One region of the Sporosarcina sp. 6E9 genome, then DNA from elsewhere that is predicted to be linked to it. Evidence: riboswitches for the same ligand, from Rfam matches in the RefSeq annotation. Region 1 holds a riboswitch; each other region holds the start of a gene.
The links. A riboswitch is a leader RNA that binds a small molecule or an ion and turns the genes downstream of it on or off. The one in region 1 is predicted to bind S-adenosylmethionine.
Positions count from the first base shown of each region.

Region 2: it holds a riboswitch for S-adenosylmethionine, as region 1 does, so the genes downstream of both, metK (methionine adenosyltransferase) here and J4G36_RS13495 (PLP-dependent transferase) in region 1, are expected to answer to the same signal.
Region 3: it holds a riboswitch for S-adenosylmethionine, as region 1 does, so the genes downstream of both, J4G36_RS12135 (5-methyltetrahydropteroyltriglutamate--homocysteine S-methyltransferase) here and J4G36_RS13495 (PLP-dependent transferase) in region 1, are expected to answer to the same signal.

Region 1 is NZ_JAGEMN010000003.1:94,915-102,874, forward strand. Features, by position in the region: gene J4G36_RS13480 (nucleoside triphosphate pyrophosphohydrolase) at 1-146, shown strand, start outside; gene J4G36_RS13485 (class I SAM-dependent methyltransferase) at 407-1,018, shown strand; gene J4G36_RS13490 (GTP-binding protein) at 1,056-2,996, opposite strand; gene J4G36_RS13495 (PLP-dependent transferase) at 3,114-4,271, opposite strand; SAM riboswitch class I at 4,357-4,465, opposite strand; gene J4G36_RS13500 (hypothetical protein) at 4,593-5,141, opposite strand; gene J4G36_RS13505 (Dph6-related ATP pyrophosphatase) at 5,181-5,837, opposite strand; gene J4G36_RS13510 (PCYCGC motif-containing (lipo)protein) at 5,917-6,417, opposite strand; gene J4G36_RS13515 (5' nucleotidase, NT5C type) at 6,481-7,053, opposite strand; gene ribD (bifunctional diaminohydroxyphosphoribosylaminopyrimidine deaminase/5-amino-6-(5-phosphoribosylamino)uracil reductase RibD) at 7,065-7,960, opposite strand, start outside.
Region 2 is NZ_JAGEMN010000001.1:14,733-22,692, forward strand. Features, by position in the region: gene J4G36_RS00185 (alpha/beta hydrolase family protein) at 1-691, shown strand, start outside; gene J4G36_RS00190 (hypothetical protein) at 986-1,207, shown strand; gene pckA (phosphoenolpyruvate carboxykinase (ATP)) at 1,285-2,871, opposite strand; SAM riboswitch class I at 3,050-3,169, shown strand; gene metK (methionine adenosyltransferase) at 3,362-4,558, shown strand; gene J4G36_RS00205 (gamma carbonic anhydrase) at 4,628-5,140, opposite strand; gene J4G36_RS00210 (alpha/beta hydrolase) at 5,255-6,043, shown strand; gene lepB (signal peptidase I) at 6,063-6,590, shown strand; gene J4G36_RS00220 (hypothetical protein) at 6,672-6,860, shown strand; gene J4G36_RS00225 (ATP-dependent helicase) at 7,605-7,960, shown strand, end outside.
Region 3 is NZ_JAGEMN010000002.1:107,201-115,160, forward strand. Features, by position in the region: gene J4G36_RS12110 (glycine betaine ABC transporter substrate-binding protein) at 1-371, shown strand, start outside; gene J4G36_RS12115 (dioxygenase family protein) at 691-1,482, opposite strand; gene J4G36_RS12120 (carboxymuconolactone decarboxylase family protein) at 1,523-2,218, opposite strand; gene J4G36_RS12125 (4-hydroxyphenylacetate 3-hydroxylase N-terminal domain-containing protein) at 2,254-3,801, opposite strand; gene J4G36_RS12130 (flavin reductase family protein) at 3,965-4,423, opposite strand; gene J4G36_RS12135 (5-methyltetrahydropteroyltriglutamate--homocysteine S-methyltransferase) at 4,598-5,710, opposite strand; SAM riboswitch class I at 5,818-5,917, opposite strand; gene J4G36_RS12140 (AbgT family transporter) at 6,049-7,539, opposite strand; gene J4G36_RS12145 (MBL fold metallo-hydrolase) at 7,801-7,960, shown strand, end outside.

The sequences.
Region 1 (7,960 bases):
TAGCAGATTTGCTTGAACTTATTTATGCTGCGGCGAACACTTACGGGACCACCATTGAAGAGCTGGAGAAAATTCGCATCCATAAAGCAAAGATACGCGGTGGATTCGAAGAACGTATTTTTCTCGTGGATGTAGAAGATGACTGAAACTATGCACGGACCGCATGCACATTTCGAAAAAAATACTTAGCTGCCGACGATTATTTTCGTAGGCAGTTTTTTAAATAGGTAATTCGTGGGAAGTCAGCAACATAGTGCTAATTCGCTACAAATAGTGTATACTAGATTAGTTGATTTCAAGCACAATACTGTAGCCAACGTTAACTTTGGTCAACACAAGTCCGTTTAGTCGCATGGCTAACGTGGGCTTTTTCTTATGCAATAATATATGAATTGAGGGATTGTTAGTGAAGGTACAAGATTATGATCGATTGCTTCGTATCAAAACAACGGGAATGCGCAGCGGATTGAAGAAGTCGGCTCACCATCATCGTTATGAAGCGACGCCATATTCAGCATTGGATGAACTTTTCTTCGAGTATGATTTAAAGAAGTCAGATGTCGTTGTCGATTTCGGATGCGGAAAAGGGCGGGTTCCCTTTTATATTCACAGCCGCTTCCAGACGCTTGTGAAGGGTGTCGAGATGAGTGAAGAACTTCATCAGAAGGCGCTCAAGAATAAAGCGAATTACCGTCAGCGGGTAAAACGCGCAAAAGGATCTATCCGCTTTAAAAATAAACTGGCTGAGAACTATAAAGTAAAACCAGAAGACAATCGTTTTTACTTCTTTAATCCGTTTTCAATTGAAAACTTCAGAAAAGTTGTGAATAACATTTTACTTTCTGTTGAAGAAGAAAAGCGCACAGTCGATCTAATTCTCTATTACCCAACGATAGAATACATTCGTTTTCTGGAAAGAAGCACGCCTTTTAAAGTCGTACAAGAAATTCGCGTGCCTAAGAAATACGAAAAAGATGATCATAAACGATTTTTGATTTATCGATATGAAGCTGAATAAACATAGAAACCGAGCCCAATAGCTCGGTTTTTTATTTTCACAAACAATGCATCGCAGCTATTACTTCATGCCACGGGACAGTAAATCCTTTTCCCTTGGCGCAGAATATGGAGGACGATGTGTACGCTAGATCGGCATTTTTGTCGTAGCCAATTTCTTCGATTACTTGTTCAGGGTTGTGACAACGATCATAACCGCCGAATTGCAATGACAATGCCCCTTTTCCATTGGTAATGGATGCAAATGTGGGACTGTAATTCATGAAGGTGGCGACGGGTACGCGTCCTTTAATGATTGTTTTGTCGCCAACTGTTTCTGGTGACTCAAATGTACCGTGCGCTTTTTGGATGTCAGTAAGGATACGACCCATTACATCAATATCTACTTTAATTTTGAAATCATAATAGGGTTCGAGTAAAATGTTTTCTGCCTGTTCTAAACCCTGTCGCAATGCGCGAAAGGTCGCTTCACGAAAATCACCGCCAGAAGTATGTTCATTATGGCCTCTACCAGTTAACAGTGTGATTTTGACATCTGTTAAAGTGGAACCTGTTAATAAACCATGATGATTTCGTTCGAATAAATGACTGTGAATCAGGTTTTGATTCCCAACGGATAAATCATTGGCATGACAAATGTTATCGAATGTGATGCCGCTATTTCGCTTAGCCGGTTCAATTTTCAGGTGCACCTCAGCATAATGTCTTAAAGGCTCAAAATGACCGTAACCAATGACGGATGTCGCGATTGTTTCTTTGTATAAAATATCTGGGTCACTAAAAGAAACCGCGTAAGAAAAACGTTCTTTCACAATTTGTTCGAGAACCTCAAGCTGGATGATACCCATCACGTGAACATGGATTTCTTTAAAGTGTTCATCCCAAATGACACGTAGTGAAGGATCTTCAGCGTCTAATTGTTTAAAACAAAGTAACATTTCTTTCGGATGAATCGATGAATCATAGACAACTTTAGATGTCAGTGTCGGCACTAACTCGAAACTCGCCTTCTCCTTTAATCCCCCTACCCCATCACCGACATAGGCATTTTTCAAACCCGCCACAGCGAATAGTTGACCGGCATTCACTTGATTGACTGATTCGAAATTACGACCATTATACAGTCTGATTTGTGTAATCTTCTCAGTCTGCGATCCAATTTTCACATCATCTCGCACGGTTAGTAAACCGCTAATTGATTTTAGATAGGTGATACGGTTTCCATTTTCGTCATGCCTTATTTTGTACACGCGTGCCGCGAAATCACTGTCGTTACAATACCCTGTTTCGGTTAATTGATCCAACAAATCGAGGAACTCTACCACACCTTTGTCATGCAAAGCCGACCCTGCTGAACAGGCAAAGAGTTGATGATGTTGAATCATGTCTTTTGCCTTTTTCAGCCACAGATCCTTGTCGTACCCTTTTTCCATATAATGTTCAAATAAGTCTTCATCGCGTTCTGCAATGAATTCAATTAACTCTTCTACCATTACGCCTTCAGCAAAACTATCCGTGAAGTCATAAACATCCTCTGTTAAGTTTTCTCGAATCTCTTTAATGACATCGGCAACAATCGTTCCTTCACGGTCGATTTTATTCAGAAAGAAAAAGGTTGGCACTTTGTGTTTTTTCAGCAATTGCCACACCGTTTCAGTATGCCCTTCGACACCGTCTGCCGCGCTAATGATAACGACCGCGTAATCCATCACTTGTATCGCGCGTTCCATTTCCGGCGAAAAGTCTACGTGACCCGGTGTATCGATGATTGTGTAAGTCGAGTTGTTGTATGTAAATTGAGCTTGATCGGCAAATACGGTTATGCCGCGGTCCCGCTCGATATTATGGCTGTCGAGAAAAGCGTCTTTGTGATCTACGCGGCCCCTCTGCCCAATGCTGTTTGTATGATAAAGTAGCTGCTCGGAAAATGTTGTTTTCCCGGCATCTACATGCGCTAGAATTCCGATTGTTTTGTACATCATAACCACCCCTTTGTTACATGCTCTTGCCTTTAGTATATCATCGCTGTGATAAGAATAATTATGAATACACAAAAACCGAGCAATTCCGCTCGGTTTTCATATCCATTTATTTCACTATGCAAACGCTTTTTGATGTTCAATCACTTTAAATGCCTGATTCAAATCCGCGATTAAATCAGAAGCGTGCTCGATGCCGACGGACACGCGGAGCAGGCTATTTGATAAGCCGTACGATAAGCGAATATCTTCAGGAATATCCCCATGTGTTTGTGTCTTCGGATAGGTGATAAAACTTTCAACACCACCTAAACTTTCTGCAAATGTGAAGAGCTTTAACGCTTTCAGAAATGGTGAAACTAGTGCTTCTTTGGCGATTGTAAAACTCAACATACCGCCCCGCCCTGGATAAAAGACGTCGTCCACGAGTGGATGGCCTTGTAAAAAGGGCACGATTTCTTTCGCATTTAGCTCATGTTTATCCATTCGAAGGGCTAGTGTTTTCATCCCCCTGATTAAATTCCAACAATCGAGTGGTCCCAACACCGCTCCGATTGAGTTCTGCAGAAATGCGAGTTCCTCGTTAATTTTCTCACCTTTGGAAACGACCAGCCCTGCTAGAACATCATTATGTCCTGCTAAATATTTCGTCGCACTATGAATAACGATGTCTGCGCCTTCTTCCAAAGGCCTTTGAATATACGGCGTGTACAGCGTGTTATCAACGATACAAAGAAGTTCATGGTTTTTCGTTATAGCGGAAACTTGCTCAATGTCCGTCTCTTTCATTAATGGATTTGTCGGTGTTTCAATGAAAATTGCTTTCGTGCTTTCCTGAATTAACCCTTTTAATTCATCGGTAGATTCGCCGTCCCAATAACTGAACGTCAACCCATACTTCGCTTCTAAAATTTCAAACAAACGGTACGAACCGCCGTAAATATCACGTGAAGCGATGATGTGATTATCTTTTTGAAATAACGAAAAGACGAGTTGAATGGCGCTCATTCCTGAACTGGTAGCGAAAGCCCGCTCTCCTTTTTCCAGTAATGCCACTGACTTTTCCAACACAGCACGCGTTGGATTGCCTGTTCGCGTGTAATCGTATCCCGATAATAAGCCGATCTCTTCATGACGAAAGGCTGTTGAAAAATAAACTGGCGTGCTCACCGCCCTAAAATGTTCATCACGCTCATTGCCTATTTGCACGAATTCTGTTTCTCGATGATAAGTCAATTGACTTTCTCCTTTTGGAATGATGCCTATACTAAACATCTTCCACTTAGTATTTTGTCTTATTTAAAAATAGAAATAGCCCTCTTCTTGGAAATGAGAAGAGGGCAATAATATACAGGTCCTCCTCTTATCTTCCAGATTATAAAATCTGTAGGATGTAGCACCATCACAAACAATGTTTGCAGGTTGCCGGGCATCACAGGGCCTATTCCCTCCGCCACTCTCGATAAGAGACTAACTATTCAATTGAGTTTTCAAAATTTTGCATTTGTTATTAACGAGTATCATAAAAAAGAACTTAGGTCATGTCAAGCCCATTTTTCAAATTATCTTATTTTATCGAACAGTAGGATATGGCAATCATTTCTCTTTAAGCTCTGCTTTGAATAAATAACTTAGGTCTCTACTTTTAATATCTTCCAAATCGCCATCGGTTCCTTTTAATATGTCGCTGGAACCAGTGTACCAATACGCCAAATAGACGGGTTTATCGGTTTTGACAGGGATCTTTCCTTCAAATGTTTTAGCGCTCGATGATCCCCCTTGAAGTGTTTTCATTTCTTGTGTCGTCACGCCACTTGGGTGTCCAAAAAGAATCTTTCCTTTTTCACTGTCTGTAATGACAGCGAAACTCACCGCGCGATCTTTAGTGTCTAAATTGACTGGATTAGGTGGGGGATGGTTTTGAATAAACTTGCCGTTTTCATATTGCTCAATTGTAAAATAGAGTTCATAGCCTTCCGGAATTTGACCGACGATTTCAAAATGCTCAGCCCATTCACCACCTGAATTCTTTATGAGAATCGATTCTTCCTCTGTTAATATTCGGTCTGAGATCATCAAATCGTTTGAGCAAGCTGATAGCGCTAAAATTAGTAGTAGTGCAGAAAGTAATAGAAGTCTTTTCATTTAGTCCCTCATTTCGTTCAAATTAGGAAAAACTTTTGTTCATTCCAATGTCACGTCTAAAAACACATAACCATCACGTTCATGTTGACCTGAAAAAACGATTGGCACTCGTTCGCTAAATATCGGGCCATCCACAACGACGGTATGAAATTCACCAGCTTCCCCGCATGAATCAATGCCTTGTGCCTCTAGTTCATCTATTAATTCTTTTGTGAATTTCCTTCCGATAAATTCGCTCGGCATCATAGTTGTATTCACTACGACAATGTATGCCTCAAAACCTGCTTCTACGAAATCTTTGACGACTTTTTTTCGCGGCTCCATCCATAGTGGATGAACTGCTTCCATACCGACTTTCGCGCAAGTTTCCCGAATCCATGTTAAATGGTCTTCTAAATCGATGTCACCGAATACACCGTGATGAATTCCAGCATCTTTACACTCTTTCATCGCATCTAAAAACTGTTCAGCGTATCCGTTCCAATCCGCCCCGCGAGTCATAAGCGGAACGCCTAAACGCTCTGCTTGCGCTTTGATTATTGCTATTGGAAGTGCATGCGATTTCAATCGTTCCTGGTCTTCTTCAAACATCGTCCATACTCTTTTTGGAATGGCTCCGGATTGTAATGCCCGGTAATAAGCCATTGCGGAATCCTTGCCGCCGCTCCATGATGCTACAAACGGTAATCCTATCATTCTTTTTACCCCTTTTTAGATTATTATAACATTGCAATTAAAAAACACAGGCACCTTTTTAGTGTCTGTGTTTCCTTAATTATGACGGCATTGGCGTGTCTGTTGGTTTCGCGTAGCCTTCTTTATAGGTTTTATCAATAATCGTTCGAATTTCTTTTAGTGATTTGCCTTCTTGTGTCATCATGACTGAATCCACCGCGGTATCCAAGCATACTTGGCAACGTGTGCTGTGATCATCCCACACGACTGAACCATCTTCACGGATTTCATCAATAAAACAGTTCATATTACTTCCGTGATTTGCACTTTCCCCGCAACCGCAGTAGCACGGCATCCATTCAATTATATCGGTTGCAGAGGCAGCGACTTGATAGACAAGTCTCATATCCTCGGGTTTGTCATCAAGAAATGCTGGTAAAATATCGACTGAAGCAGTCACTTCTTGGAGATCACCATTTGGTAACTGATGCTGTTCGCCTACTGCCAAATCATGTTTTTCGTGCGTTGTATTCGTATTTTTTCCACATGCAGAGAGAACGAGAATCGATGCGAGTACTATCAATAGCATTGTTTTTTTCATGGTACCTCACTCCTAATTGCATAGTTGTCCTTCTAGCATAACCAAGATTGTCGGGTTTAGGGGTTACAAATCTGTGAAACTGAGTATATCAATTAGTTCAGACCAGTTTTCGATTCTTGGAATGTCTAAATGCTTATTGTAGGATTGATTTTTTGCATACAACTTTAATGGGCGGTTTCTAAGCGTTTCTAAAACGGCAGGCTTGTCATCGAAATAGTAATCAAGTTCTAAATCATTGATAATATGAACCTTATCTTCATCATTCATTCCGTAAAAAAATCGGTCTTTCTGAACTGGAAAGTTATTTTCAATCATCCATTCCATCGTACGCTGACCATGTTCTTTCGGCCTGGCCGTAATATAATAGATCTCATGTCCTTCTTTTTCAAGCCACTGCAATGTTTCCACTGCATCCGGATACGGCGGACACGCTGTGTAATAGATTTCCTCTAATAAACTGTTCCACATTTCGCTTCCCTGCTCGGCAGTCATGCCAAAAAGTTCGTGAATTTCAACTTTATCCAACCCATGAAAGAGATCAACTTGCACATCTCGATTCAATTTTTTATTGTAGAGTTGAAAAGCATGTTCTCTCAGGTTAATCAAAGTGTCATCGATGTCAAAACCAAATTTCATAGTAAACTCCCTTAGTTTGTTTTATATTTCGGATAGCCCGTGAACTTGAAATCTTTCCCGATTTGAGTAATTTGGAGATTTTCCAAATCTACAGCATCACGCATGAGTTCGACGCCAGCACCTTCAAGAAATGTAGGTGCCTGTGAGCCTCCAACTAATTTTGGAGCGATATAAATTTCTACTTTATCGACGAGTTGGTTTTCAAGGAATGCAGCGTGAATGGTACCGCCCCCTTCAATCAAGACTGAGGAAACAAGCTTTTCACCTAGAATACGGGCGACGTCATTTGGGTCCACGTGCTTGATCCCTGAAGTGTGATAAATTAAAACGCCTCGTTCTTCCAATATCGCCTTGGCTTTTGGGTCGTATTGATTTGCCGTAAAAATCCAAGTGGGTGCTTGGTCATCAGTTACAACCTTCGAATCCAGCGGAATTCTTAATGTAGAATCTAGAATGACGCGAATCGGATTCCTTCCATTCGGTATCCTAGTCGTCAATTCGGGATCATCTTCAATTACCGTATTTACGCCGACTAAAATAGCCATATGTTCATTGCGCAGCATATGTACATCACTTCTCGCCTCTTCAGAAGTAATCCACTTGCTGTCAGCTGTATGTGTAGCAATCTTCCCATCTAATGTGCTTCCAGCTTTCATCGTCAGAAATGGCTTTTGTTCAACGATGAACTTGTTAAATACTTCGTTCATCATTCGAGATTCCTCTTCCATCACACCAATGATTACTTCTATCCCCGCATCTTCCAACATCTTAACACCGTTACCAGCAACGACAGGATTCGGATCCAATGTGGCGATAACTACTTTCTTTATGCCCGCCCCAATAATCGCCATCGCGCACGGTCCCGTTCGCCCAAAATGTGAACATGGTTCAAGCGTGACATAAATCG
Region 2 (7,960 bases), on a different contig from region 1:
GAAAGGCTTGCTTGCAGAACCGATTGCTGATGGAAAGTATGAAGGCATTATTTATTTGCGGGGCGGCATTCAACATGTGGGGATGGTGCGACCGGCGCGTATGGCGCAATTGGCTTCGAATGGATTTGTTGTGTTTGCACCTTACTACCGTGGTAATCGCGGCGGGGAAGGGCGCGATGAATTTGCGGGAGATGATCGCCTGGATGCGGTGAATGCGGTTGATGTTTTGAAACAGCAGTCGAAGACAATCGCTGATCGCATTCATCTATTGGCGTTTTCTCGCGGCGGCATTATGGCACTTTGGACGGCAATTCTTCGTGAAGATATTACTTCTGTTGTCATGTGGGCAGGTGTGTCTGACGTTGTGTTTACCTATCATGAACGTGTAGATTTAAGGCGAATGATGAGGCGTGTGATCGGGGGGACCCCGAATAATAATCCGGATGCTTATCGTGAGAGAACTGCACTGTTTCGAATCAAAGAACTTGATGCGCGTGTTTTAATTATCCACGGTAAGCTTGATGAACATGTTTCTATTGAACAGGCAAGGTTATTGGAAAATGCCCTTCGTGAACATAATAAAGACTATGAAACTTGGTATTTTCCGGAGTTTACACATTATATTCCGCCTGTGAAAAATGCAGAAATTGTTCGGGATCTTTGTGCGTGGATGAGAAGACAGGGGAAGTAAGGTGATGTCCATTGCTTTCTGTTCCGGGCGAAGGCTTTCCTGTGGGATGCAGGTGTGTATTGCTAGGTGAATAGTCCCGACTTGCAAGCAAAGTCATTTAAGTGCAAGCAAATGGTCGATTAGTGCAAGGAACCCCGCCCGGTGTGCAAGCAAACTAGAGTTAGGTGCAAGCAAACCCCATCAGAGTGCAAGCAAATTAAGAACATGGTTATTATCTCTGAAAAAGTGTAGATTTATTGGATTATTATTCAATTTTCGTGTTATTGAAAAGCGATAAGGAGGTTTGGTTTTAAGATGAGCAAAAGAACTAAAAGAACTATTTTGATTTTAGGGGTTGTTTATGCGGTTGCGACTCTGATCTTGAATAATGTCCTGCAAACTGCTATTGGGGGATTTATGATGACGTTAAGTTTCTTGGCATTAGTAGTGGCAATTGTTAGTGCTATCTATTACATAATTAAGTATTCCATCAAACAATTTATTTATAATCGAAAGAATCGGAAAAGCATTGAATAATTCATAAGAGCCATTGAATAAAAAAAGTAGATGAGGGGATTCATTTATAATCGCCTCATCTACTATTTTTTTTGCTGTTATGCAGTTGGTCCGCCTTTTTGGATGATTTCTTCTGAGACGGTGCCGAATTTTTTGAAGTTTGTACGGAATCTATCTGCTAATTCGTTTGCTTTTTTATCGTAGGCAGCTTTATCGGCCCAGGCATTGCGTGGGTTTAGGATTTCAGATGGAATGCCTTCGATTGTTTTTGGCATGTGAAGACCAAATACGCTGTTATCTTCAGTTTCGACATCATTTAATTGTCCAGCGAGTGCTGCGCGTACCATTGCGCGTGTGTATTTCAATTCCATACGCTTTCCTACGCCGTATTCGCCGCCGGTCCAACCCGTGTTTACAAGAAATACTTGTGCGCCGTGAACGTCAATTTTCTTTCCAAGCATTTCAGCGTAAACTGTTGCATGTAATGGAAGGAAAGGTGAACCAAAGCAAGTTGAGAATGTGGCTTCTGGTGATGTGACGCCGCGTTCAGTTCCAGCGAGTTTCGATGTGAAGCCGCTAAGGAAATGATACATCGCTTGTTCTTTCGTTAATTTTGAAATTGGCGGTAGTACGCCGAACGCGTCCGCTGTCAGGAAGACAATTGTGTTTGGGTGTCCTGCGACAGATGGTGAAACGATATTATCAATGTTTTCGATTGGATAAGCTGCACGTGTATTCTCCGTTAATGAACCGTTGTCATAATCAGGGATCCGCGTTACCGGATCAACAACTACGTTTTCTAATACCGAACCAAAACGAATCGCACCAAATATTTCAGGTTCTTTTTCCCCCGATAAATTAATGCATTTCGCATAGCAACCGCCTTCAATATTAAAGACCCCATTATCGGACCAACCGTGCTCATCGTCACCAATTAGTTTACGATTCGCATCCGCGGAAAGTGTCGTTTTCCCGGTGCCGGAAAGGCCAAAGAACAATGCGACGTCGCCATCTTCACCAACGTTAGCTGAACAATGCATCGGCATGATACCGTTTTCAGGAAGCAGATAGTTCATAATGGAGAAAATGGATTTCTTCATTTCACCAGCATATTCAGTACCGCCAATCAGAATAATACGCTTTTCCATGTTAACGATGATGAAAGTTTCAGAGTCCGTTCCGTCGACTTCTGGGTCTGCTTTAAATGTTGGTGCCGAGATGATTGTGAATTGTGCATCATGCGTTTCAAGTTCTTCTTGAGTCGGTCGTATAAATAATTGATGGACAAACAAGTTATGCCAAGCATATTCATTAACGACTTGAATTGAAAGACGAGATGCGTGATCCGCACCGGCAAATCCTTTGAAAACAAATAGTTCATCTTTTAATTGTAAATAGGAAATTACTTTTTCATATAATGAATCAAAAATTTCTGCAGAGATTGGACGGTTTACAGCTCCCCAATCGATTTTATCTTTTGAAGAAGCTTCTTCAACGATGTACTTGTCTTTGGGAGAACGACCCGTATATTTTCCTGTCTGCGCCGTTACTGCACCATCTGCAGTTAATAGAGCCTCACCACGTGAAATTGCTTTTTCCACTAGTTGTGGAACTGAAAGTTGTACATTCACGTTGCTGCCAGATAGAAGATTCATAAGCTCGTTACCAATTTTCGCTGAAATCATAGATTTGTCCCGTCCTTTTTAAGTTAGTCCCATGATTAAGGGTGGTTTGTCATCACATTCATTAATTAGTATAACACATTTAAAATAATAAACTATACTACTTAGAAGTGCAACTACAAATAATAAAGAAATTTGACTTATTTGATACAGTTTCGTAAAATGTACTATTGAACGGATACTCTTATCCCGAGCTGGTGGAGGGGCAGTCCCTATGAAACCCGGCAACCTGCATGAACCTATAATGTTCATGCAAAGGTGCTAAACCTGATGCAAGGTGAAACTCCTTGGATGATAAGAGTGAAGGGTGCTTTGAAATTACGCCTTTCCTCATGTAAAAACGTGAGTGAAAGGCTTTTTTAAATATGTTTACCCTTTATCCTCGTGTGCAAAGCTCGTAATGGTGATGAAAGCCATTCCCCTGTATGATTTGGGGCTTGACATGGGAAAATGAGTACCGTATCAATCTCGTAGGATATAAGGAGGAAATAATATGACAAACCGCCGTCTGTTTACGTCAGAATCAGTGACAGAGGGACATCCGGACAAAATGTGTGATCAGATTTCTGATGCCATTCTGGATGCAATTTTAGCAGAAGATCCAAATGCACGTGTCGCATGTGAAACGACCATCACAACAGGGCTCGTTCTTGTTGCTGGTGAAATTACAACGACAACATATGTTGATATTCCAAAAGTAGTTCGAGAAACCGTAAAAGAAATAGGTTATACTCGTGCGAAGTTTGGTTTTGATTGGGAAACTTCTGCAGTATTAACTGCAATTGACGAACAATCAGCAGATATCGCTGCTGGTGTAGACCAGGCACTTGAGGACCGTGAAGGTTCAATGTCCGATGAAGACATCGAGTCAATTGGCGCAGGAGATCAAGGACTAATGTTCGGATATGCTTGCAATGAAACACCGGAACTCATGCCGCTTCCGATTAGTATGTCACATAAGCTTTCAAAAGAGCTGGCGAGAGTGCGAAAAGAAGAAATTCTTTCGTATTTACGTCCAGATGGCAAGACACAAGTGACTGTAGAATATGATGAAGACAATAAACCATTACGAATAGACACAATCGTTATTTCAACTCAACATGATCCGGAAGTAACGCTTGAACAAATTCAGCAAGATATTAAAAAATACGTAATTGAACCGATTGTACCAGCGGATTTAATAGATGCAGATACTAAATATTTCATCAATCCAACAGGACGTTTTGTTATTGGCGGCCCACAAGGTGATGCAGGACTTACGGGACGCAAAATCATTGTCGATACATACGGCGGATATGCGCGTCACGGCGGGGGCGCATTTTCTGGAAAAGATGCGACAAAAGTTGACCGTTCAGCTTCTTATGCGGCACGTTATGTTGCGAAAAACATCGTTGCGGCAGGTCTCGCCGATAGTTGTGAAGTTCAACTTGCTTACGCGATCGGTGTTGCACAGCCTGTATCGATTTCGATTAATACATTCGGAACAAGCACAGTAGAAGAGAGCAAACTTGTCGAAGTTGTTCGTGAGTTATTCGACCTTCGTCCAGCCGGCATTATTAAAATGCTTGACCTTCGTCGTCCGATTTACAAACAAACAGCTGCTTATGGTCACTTTGGCCGTACGGATATTGATCTTCCGTGGGAACAAACTGATAAAGCTGAAGCTTTGAAAGAACTAGCTAATAAATAAGAAAAGCGTTAGAAGCGGGGATGTCCCACTTCTAACGCTTTTTTATATTGGTGTGCAGGAAGAAAAAATTTATTTCTGCAACCGCTTATAATACTGTCCTTTTTCAGCGTACTCTCTTACAACGCGCGCCATATCCGCCCGGTCTTCGTCATTTAATTCGCGGACGACTTTTGCTGGGGAGCCGAGTGCTAACATGTTTGGAGGAATCTTTTTTCCTGGTGGCACTAAACTGCCGGCTCCGATGAATGCACCTTCGCCGATTTCGGCCCCGTCTAAAATAATTGAACCCATGCCGATCAGCGCGCCTTTTCTTATTGTGCAACTATGTAGTGTTACTTGGTGTCCTATTGTTACTTCGTCTTCAATAATCAGTGGAAACTTTGGGCTTTGATGAAGGCAACTTAAATCTTGGATGCTAACTTTTTTTCCAATGATAACGGGTGATACGTCGCCGCGAATGACGGTGTTAAACCATACGCTCGATTCAGCGCCGATCGTCACATCCCCCGTAATTGCTGCGTAATCTGCGATGAAAACTGATGGATCGATATTTGGTGTTTTATCTTTATAAGGGTAAATCAAATATTTTCTCCTCTTTTCCTTCTGTAGTGTATAATCATCATAACAAAGAACATGGTTTTATTGAGAATTATTAGGGGAAATTAAGTGAGTATAACATAAAAGGGGGATTTGTCCATGTGGAAATGGGAAGCGGAAGGTCAGCCAAAAGCCGTGGTTGCAATTGTGCACGGTGCATACGAACATCATAATCGATATGCTTGGCTTATTCAAAAACTGCGAAATAGTAATTTTCATGTTGTCATGGGCGATTTACCAGGACACGGAACGCAAACTACTCGGAATATTCATGATGAAAAGTTTGCTACATACACGGAATACGTGAAAGAGCTTTTGAAAATTGGGATTGTCGATGGGCTTCCGTTATTTATAATAGGGCACGGTCTTGGTGCGACGCTTGTCATGCGTGTTTTGCAAACGGAAGACATCATATGTGCGGGTGTCATTATTAGTTCCCCGTGGTTGCAACTCGATCATCAACCATCAAAGTATGCGGGTGTGCTTACGAAGTTGTCATCATCTATGAAAATCAATCATAATATTAATGTTGAACTACTGACAAGGAATTATGATTTTTATATCGAAGCTCGTGATGATAAGAATTTCAGCTCAATGGTAACCGCAGGGTGGTATAGAGAGTTGCAAAGTTATATGAAGACGGTTAATCAGCATGAAGGGACCATCCGAAATGTGCCTGTTTTGCTTCACGCGGGTGGACATGACAAAATTACAGACACCACTGTCGCGAAAAATTGGCTTTTGAAACAACAGCTTACGGAATTTCAATATAAAGAATGGGCCAAGTTATACCATGACGTTTACCAAGAGCCCGAACAAGAAGAAGTATTTTTATATACGGAATCTTTCATGCATAGCGCTTTACGATCACTGGGGTATATCGTCTAAAGATAAAGGTGGAGATAAAATGAGTGAAGTGGACAAAAAAGAACTTTTTTCGTGGGTGAAATCAGCTGCAATTGCACTTATCCTTGTTATCCTTATCCGCCAATTTCTTTTTACACCTGTGATTGTATCCGGTGAATCGATGAAACCAACTTTTGAAAATGATAATATGATTGTTATTTCGAAAATCCATTCGATAAATCGTTTTGATATGGTTGTGTTTCATTCACCGTATGCGGAAGATAATCTGATCATGCGGGTAATTGGACTACCTGGGGATCATGTTGTAATGGATAAAGATCATTTATATATCAATGATCAAGAACATAAGGAAGATTATCTTGCGGCCCATAAGAATGAGATTTTTATCGGTGAAAGATTAACGGAGGACTTCGAAGTCGTTGTTCCTGAAGGAAAGATATTTGTACTTGGAGACAATCGACGGTTTAGTAAAGATAGCCGGGAACTTGGATTTATCGATGAAAAATTAATCGTTGGGAAAGTGGCTTTTCGTTTTTATCCTTTAACGGATATTGGTATTCCGAGATAATCGGATTGCGGTTAGTGGTTATGCATTCGATTTGATTGGGCATACTTTCACTAGATGCAATGATGTAAAGGAGTGAAGGTATTGTCGAATGAAGGAAAAAAACCACAATCCAAAAATAGCTTAGATGTCCTGAAAAATACGAAAATGAAGAGCGAAGAATTTTCGCACGAGGAAAGAATGACGAATGAAGTGGCTTCAACGGAGTATATGGGAGGCGGAAAAAAACGCGGTTCATTGAAAAATGACAAGCTGGAATCTGGTGGTTTTTAAATATTGATAGCCTATTGCGTAGTTTATATGCAATAGGCTTTTTTGAATTAAAAAAGAACAAGCTAGGGGGAGCTTGCTCTTTTTAGGAATTAGAACATTGGGAATGTGAATTTGACAAAGAAGTTAATGAGATAGTTCCGTTAAGGATATATCGTTTTTCTTATATGTAAATTCTCTCCTCAATGTCTATTACTAAGTGAATACCCCGACATTCATTTTGTAAACATAGTTGATGATTAATAATATATCAGTAGGCTTGGATGAAGTGATGTGATTCGATTGGGAATATATTAAAATGTCGTCTCAATTCGGGAATGTGGTCTCAATCTAATAAAATGTTGTCGCGCGGAGCAATAATGTCGTCTCAATCCAGGGATGTGGTTGCAATCTAATAGAATGTCGTCTCGCGGAGCAATAATGTCGTCTGAATTCAGGAATGTGGTCTCAATCTAATAAAATGTTGTCGCGCGGAGCAATAATGTCGTCTTAATCCAGGAATGTGGCCTCAATCTAATAGAATGTCGTCTCGCGGAGCAATAATGTCGTCTGAATTCGGGAATGTGGTCTCAATCTAATAAAATGTCGTCTCGCGGAGCAATAATGTCGTCTGAATTCAGGAATGTGGTCGCAATCTAATAAAATGTCGTCTCGCGCAGCAAAAATGTCGTCTCAATTCTTGCTGGTTCTACATTCTGCTTCCAATATGGTAAATTAGAGACATCGTAAGTTGAAGGAGTTACATCTATGACTGATTTTTTTGAGCGAAAAAAGATTGAACTTGGCATTGAATTAAATGACATCCAAAAGAAAGCGGTGTTGCAAACAGAAGGGCCGACACTTCTTTTGGCATGTCCAGGTTCGGGAAAAACAACAACTATTATTATGAGAATCGGGTACTTGATTGAGGAGAAAAAAGTGGATCCAAGGCGTATTAAAGCCATCACATTTAGTCGCGCTTCCGCGGCGGATATGACGGAGCGTTTTGCACGATTTTTCCCGCATAGTAAACGGGTCGATTTCTCGACGATTCATAGTCTTGCGCTGCAAATCGCGCGTACCTATTTAGATAAGCAAAAAGTGACATACGAACTCATTGAGGG
Region 3 (7,960 bases), on a different contig from region 1:
TCCAAAAGGAATATAACCTCGATTTCAAGAACGTCAAAGGGATGGACCACGGCATGATGTACCGCTCGATTAGTGCGGGTGAAGTCGACGTGATTAACTCTTACACGACGGACGGACAACTACAAGTGTATGATTTACGCGTGTTGGAAGATGATAAATCATACTTCCCGCCGTATCATGCCCTTCCACTCGTTCGACAAGAAACGCTTGAAAGATACCCTGAACTTGAAGAAGTCTTGACGCTTCTTGAAGGGAAAATCGATGAAGAAGCGATGCAAATTATGAACGGTAAAGTTGATAATGACGGCATGATGGTCGAACGCGTTGCAAAAGAATTTCTTATTGAAGCAGGACTGATTGAGAAAGAATAAGATGGTAATTATACCGGGTGCTTGAATTAGTTATTCAAGTACTCGGTTTTTTTACGCCAAAATCGTTGATATTCAGTTGCGGGTGTAGTTTGCTTGCACTTATTCGTGGTTTGCGTGTAGTTTGCTTGCACTTATTCATGGTTTGCTTGCACTCGACCTCTGTTTGCTTGCAGTGTAACGTGGTTTGCTTGCGCTCAAATCATTTTGCTTGCAAGTCATGACCTTTGACTCATTCAATATACCATTATTTGTACGTTGCGTTAAAAAATAAAAAGTAGAAAGGAGTTTTAAAAACTCCTTTCTACTTTTTAATTTACAATTAGCTATATACCGGTTGATCTTGCAGTCGTAGTGCGAAATCTAGGTGTGCTTTATAGAAGTCTTTGGCCAATCCTTTTTCAGCGCCATCATGTTTTGTAAGCTTTGTAATGAGCGTGCCTCGGACGCCTTTAGCCACGTCATTGTCCAAGTATTTATTTCCTTCAAAGAATACTTGAGAAATGAGCGGATCTCCGTTTTCCGGTTTAAACAAGAAATGTAAGTGTGCTGGTCGCGTTGGATGAGAATCGATCCACTCCAAAAATTGTCCAGTGGGTCCATTTGTCGGAATCGAATAATCCCCCGGTACGACTGTTTTCACTTCGAAGTTTCCATCCGCATCGGTTTGAAGAATACCACGTAAATTTTCATTTGGAATGCCCTCAGCAAAACCAGAGTACTCCCCGCTCGCATCAGCTTGCCACATATCTACAGTTGTATTGGCCAGTGGGTTTCCATCGACATCCTTAATTGTTCCACTAAAGAACAGGACGTCCCCAGGCTCATCGGAACGCATCGGCAGCGCATAAGGTGCCGTTAGTTTCGTGGCATTTTCTAAATAATAGGGGCCAAGAATTGTGGGTTCTGTCCCTTTTACATTTTTGTACATCTCTTGGAGTGCATGCGTTTCGAAAAACACATCCATGAATAGCGGAACTTCACCTGCTTGCCCCAACTTATTCAGCCAACCAACCAATGCTTCATAATCATTATGGTCCAATTCATGTTCGCTTATTAACTCCTTAAATTTGGTGACCAAACCGTTATAAACATCGACAACTTTTTGATTCATTCGTTTCATTCCTCCCAGTATAAATTAATTTACACGCTATTTATAAAAGTGAATCGCTCGTTTCGAACCAAGCCGGAATCCCCGCAGTTAACATACTGATCAAACCCATTTCAACGAGCTCTTCTTCAGAAACACCGATTTCTCGGCCCGCATCAATCCACTTTCCAGCCGCTACGCCTTGAAGTTCGACTGTGTATATGCCCGCCATCAAAATGTATTTTAGCTTTGAGGAGACAAATCCTTCTTTAAATAAGTTTTCCACAAACATTGGATCACCGGCGCGGACACATTCTAGCAATTTTTCAATGAAACTTGTGTCTTCGTTTCTCATTAACTGAATCATTCTAATGAGAATCTCCTCTAAAGAACCGTCATCTTCAATTGATGAATCTTGAAAAGAAAGTGCGCAATCCAATGATTTAAACGCCATTTTCAGCGCTTCCTCGCCGTTATACACATATGGAATGAGTAGATATTCGACGAGTTCAGGAATTGTCGCTCCCTGGTTCATAGCGCTTTTTGTATGATAAACCATGCTGCGTTCATATAGTCTAGCGGCATTCATGCCGATGAGAAGAAGATCTTTTTCCTTTGTCGACAGACTACCGTCTTTCATTATGTCGCTGCGCAATGCCGTGTAATGTCCGAGTGCATCGGCATGATAATCATGCATTTTCTGCACCCAATCTGGCACAACGTCATATATTTTTTTGAAATAAGCTAACCCATCACTCATTCCCATTCACCCTATCCAAAAAAGACTTTACGCATTTATTTTTTAAAATAACTCACATCGTCCGGATTAATCCACGTATCGTTCGTCCAACCATCTAAGTTGTAATCATTCATGCACGCTTCTGCAAACTTCTCGAACTCGTCTGCCTGTCCACTCATATTGGCAACAACGAGATTTTCAAGACGAATATTTTCGTGGTTTCCGGAGTAATTGCGCTCGTATAATTCATGCCTGCCGCCGTACTCAGTTCCGATTACATCCCATAGTAATTTGATAAGTTTTATTTTCTCTTCCGCTTTAACGCCGTAAGAGCCTCTATATAATTTATCTAAATACGGTCTTAACTCAGGATTTTTAAAGTCTTTGGCACTTGATGGTTGCGCAATTAGACTTCCAGCGACCACATTTTCGATAATTTCTTTTACTTTTGGCCATCCTTCAGACATGAACATCCGGTAAGCAAGACCGTAATTCAAATTCGGTAGAACCGTGCCGTTTCGTCCCTCATCCGGATTCAGCGCCATCGCGTCACTGATTGCCCAAAACATGTTTTTCCACGCAATAACTTCGCCTACGTTCACTTGAACGCCGCGGAATTGGTCTGTCCCATTCATTTTTACAGCTTTCAATAATAACCCTGAAACAAAATCGAGCTTCACTGCGAGTCTCGTTACACCATGAAAGGTGAACCTGTTCAAGAAGCCACTTTCCGCGAAAAAGTTATTCGCTTTTTCAATATCTTTGTAAATGATGACATTCTCCCAAGGAATGACCGCTTTATCAAAAACGAGAACAGAATCATTTTCGTCAAATCGACTGCTAAGTGGATAATCGAATGGACTTCCCATTACAGCTGCCGTCATTTCATATGACGCCCTGCTGATCAACTTCACACCTGGGGTATCCATCGACGCGATAAATACTAGTGCATAATTCTCATCTGTAATTGGTGCTGCGCCGTAATGCGCTACGAAGTTGAAGTTTGTTAAAGCCGATCCCGTTGCAACCATTTTAGCGCCACTGACGATAATGCCTTCATCCGTTTCGCCTTCCGTTCTGATAAAGATATCTTTTACGGCTTCGAGCGGTGTATGTCGATCCACAGGCGGATTGATAATGGCATGATTGAAATACCAATTTCGCTCTTGCGCTTCCTTATACCATCGCCGTGCGTTATCCGCGTACTTTCCATAGTAATCTGGGTCTGCTCCAAGTGTCCCAAGGAATGCTGCTTTGTAATCCGGAGATCTTCCCATTTGCCCAAATGTCAACTTCGCCCATTCAGCAATCGCGTCTCTGGATTCGAGGAGTTCCTTGGAGTTCTTGTCCACTCTGAAGTACTTTTGCGTGAACCCGCCGTTTCCTGTGTCCGTCTCGGTTGTCAGAACATCTTTCGTTTTTTCATCATGTAGCGCATCGTAGAGCCTTGCGATTGAACGGGCTGCATTTCGAAAAGCTGGATGTGTCGTAACATCTTTCACTTTCTCGCCATGTAGCCAAATTTCCCGTCCATCTTTTAGACTTTCTAAGTACTCTTGTCCAGTCAATGGAATCGTTGTCTTTTTCTCTTCATCTACTTTCATTATTTCTTTCCTCCTTTTAATTACACGGTTCATTACAAACGGCTCAAAACCTCAATTCTTTTCGTTCTAAATTGGAATGAAGAGTTGTCCATAATCTATTGTATTTAGGCGCACCTGGGTTTATTCATAAATAACTAGTAAGTTATGTTTATATGTTTACGTTTCAGGTCGTAATGGATGTAAATTTACCTTTGTAATAACTCAATGGCTTTCCTTCGGAATAATTAAATCTGATCACCTTTCCAATGTATAAAACATGATCTCCACCGTCATATTCGGCCCATGGTTCACACTCTAAATATGCTAGTGAATCTTTTAATCGATGACAGCGTGTCCCCTTTTCCCAGCTAAAAGGTTCATTTTCAAGCGGTCTTCCGGCGAAATGCATCGCAGTATCTTGCTGCGTTTCTTTTAATATATTGATTGTGAAATGGTTATCTTTCAAAAATTGAAATGCCTTCGTTTTTCGATCTACAGATACGAGCAGTAACGGCGGATCTAATGATACTGAAGTAAATGAGTTCGCCGTAAACCCATGTTTCCCGGCATCCGTCTCACAAGTGACGACAGTTACACCTGTCGCGAAATGTCCGAAACAGTTTCTTAATTCTTTACTATCCATCTACGTCTCCTCCAAACAGCGTATTTGTATATGGCGCTGACTTTTATGATGATTCTTCTAGCAGTCTATTCACTTGTCCATGGTCTTTATTCCTCGTTAATCGCACAAAAAAGCACACCACTTGTAATCAACAAGGGTGTGCTTTCACTTTTAAATTTTATAACTGATTAATCGTTAATCCTTTTCCCAAATTTCTTTTGAAATGTCAACTATGAATTTCAACTTTTCCCATTGCTCGTCTTCTGTTAGGTTATTTCCATGATGCGTCGAAGCAAAACCGCATTGCGGGCTTAGGCATAGTTGTTCAAGTGGAACATATTTGGACGCTTCTTCTATTCTAGATTTGATCAGTTCTTTGTCTTCTAACTCGCCATTTTTCGAAGTCACCACGCCGAGTACAACTTGTGCACCGCCACTTGGAATATGCTTAAGTGGTTTAAAGTCCCCTGAACGTTCATCATCATACTCCAAGAAGAAACCATCCACGTTTTCTTTTGCAAGCAGTGTCGGAGCGATTAAGTCATAGCTACCTTCAAAGGCCCAGTTAGAGCGGTAGTTTCCACGGCATAAATGTGTTGAAACGATTAAATCTTCTGGTTTACCTTCCAATACGCCGTTTGCTACTCGAAGAGCCAAGTCTATCAAAAACTCTCTTGAGAATTCGCCATCATTCCATGGAATATCTGGTGAAGAAAGCCCAGCAATATACACGTCATCGAGTTGTAAATAACGAACGCCTGCATCATAGAATGCTTTAAAAGCTTCGCGGTAAGTTTGAATAACATCCTTTGCATATTCTTCAATATCTGGATAGATATTTTTATCTCTAATTCCCACATTAAATAATTGGTTCGGGCTTGGAATGGTTTGTTTGGCCACCGCACGCCCACCGACGATTTCATTGAATTCAATAAAGTCTGTAATATGGGGATGATTCGGATTGAATGAGATTTTCCCAGTGTTACGGATATTATATCTTTCTGTTTCTTCGTCACCGTTAAATACGAATCCTACTTCTGGGACATATCCTTCCACGCCATTTAAATTCTCCAGAAAATCCGTATGCCAAAACCGGCGTCTAAATTCTCCGTCAGTTACTAATTCTAGTCCAATTTCAATCTGTTTATCGACCACTCGTTTAATTTCCCTAGTTTCTACTTCACGTAGTTGTTCGGCTGTAATATCGCCTTCTTGAAACTTCTTCCGTGCATTGTGTAAACTTTCTGGTCGTAGTAAACTCCCTACATGATCCGCCTTAAATGGTGCTTTTGTCAGTGTCTCCGTCAATGTTTTTGTCATTTTGCCATTCCTTCTTTCCAATTATATTAATAACTAGAATAAGAAAAACCTCTTCATTTAATAAGAAGAGGTTGGCATTTTAACGCTGTTCACTCTTCTCATCTCCAAGCTTACGCTACTGGAATTAGCACAGTACTTTAAAAGTCTGTTGCTGAGGCTTCAAAGGGCCAGTCCCTCCACCTCTCTGGATAAGAAAGTTTTACTATTTAGTTATTGAATAACACTTTACACACCCATTCACGGAATGTCAAGTGTATTTTGAATATTGTTATCAGTTTAATAAAACCGCCTTGAATGACTATCACTCAAGGCGGTTAAGTTAAAACTTATTTATTATAGTAAATCCCTGAACCAGGTCCAAGGTCGATTCCGAACAACATCCAAACGACAAGCGTAAGTGCCCAGAATAGAAGGAAAAACATACTGTATGGGAACATAACTGAGATTAGCGTTCCGATACCCATTTTTCTATCGTATTTTTGTGCAAATGCGATAATAATTGCGAAATAGGTCATTAACGGCGAAATGATATTCGTTGCTGAATCCGCAACACGGTAGGCCATTTGTGTTAATTCTGGTGAATAGCCGAGTTGCATCATAATTGGAACGAATACAGGCGCCATCATCGCCCATTTTGCTGAAGCGCTTCCGATGAATAAGTTGATAAACGCTGATATTAAAATGAACATCAAGATAAGCGGAATACCTGTTAGGTTAATGCTATCCAGGAATTGTGCACCGTACACACCGATAACAAGTCCCATATTTGATTCTGAGAAGAACGCGACGAACTGTCCGGCTGTAAAGGATAGCACGATAAACATTCCCATTGATGCCATTGTAGCTGACATCATCGCTGCAACGTCTTTGTCGTCTCGAATGCCTTTCGTTACTTTTCCATAAATCAAACCTGGCACAAAGAAAAGAATTGCAATAATTGGCACTAAAGAGCTCATAAATGGCGAACGAATAATCGGCATATCGCCTTCTACTCCGCGAAGCGGTCCCCATGAAGGTAATATTAGCAGTGAAATTAGAATACCTGCGACAACAATAGAAAGTCCAGCCCAAGTCAAACCTTTTTTCTCAATCGGTTTCAACTTCTCTAATTTCTCGCGGAACTCACCTGTGTATTCACCAAGGCGCGGCTCTACGACTTTCTCTGTCACCCAGGCACCGACTACTGTTAAAACAATTACGGATGCCGCGATGAAATAATAGTTCATAGCGATATTCATATTTTCAGCATAAGTCGGGTCGATAATTGCTGCTGCTGCAATGGTTAACTCCCCAAGTAGTGCATCGGTTCCCGACAGGAACAGGTTCGCACTAAAGCCGCCAGAAACTCCGGCGAATGCGGCAGCTAGTCCAGCAAGTGGATGTCTACCAATCGCTGCAAATATGACAGCTCCTAATGGTGGCAAGACAACATATCCCGCGTCAGAAGCAACACTGGACATAACTCCTGCGAATACGAGTCCAAGAGTAATCAGTCTTTGTGGAACAGATAAAACAAATCCACGTAGTACAGCACTAATTAAACCTGATCCTTCCGCTAATCCAATTCCCAACATCGTGACAAGTACTACACCTAGCGGCGCGAAGCCAACAAAGTTAGCAGTCATTTGTGTAAATATATATTTAATACCTTCAGCACTCAGCAAGTTGTTAACGGTGATCATTTCACCGGCTTTTCCGGGATGCTCAACGCTAACGCCAAATGACGATACAATCCATGACAAAATTAAAACTAATAAAGCCAAAGCTGCGAATAATGTTACTGGATGCGGCAGCCTGTTTCCTGTCGTCTCTACCATATTCAAAAACCTTTGAAAGAGACTTGTCTTCTTCGTCTTCAATGTAATACTCCTTCCAACTAGCCATTCATTATCAAAAATTCAGAAAATGAAGCGTTTGTCTTTTTTAATATGATTCAGTATATAAGAATTTTATATAAACTTAAATAGGTAAACGATAAGTCTAACTATGAAGAACTATCCTCACCTTCACGCTTTTCAAATTAGTCATTTCAAGATACACTCACTACAAGGTTTGCAATAACGAATGGGGGTTCTAGTATGAAAGTAATACCAATTGGAATTTGGGGCGGATACCCAAAAGCGAATGAGGCGACATCTTCATTTTTGATTGAACATGAAGGATTTCATTGTCTCGTTGATTGCGGAAGTGGTGTTCTCGCTTCTTTACAAAACTTTTTGCCCTTGGAAAAAATAGATG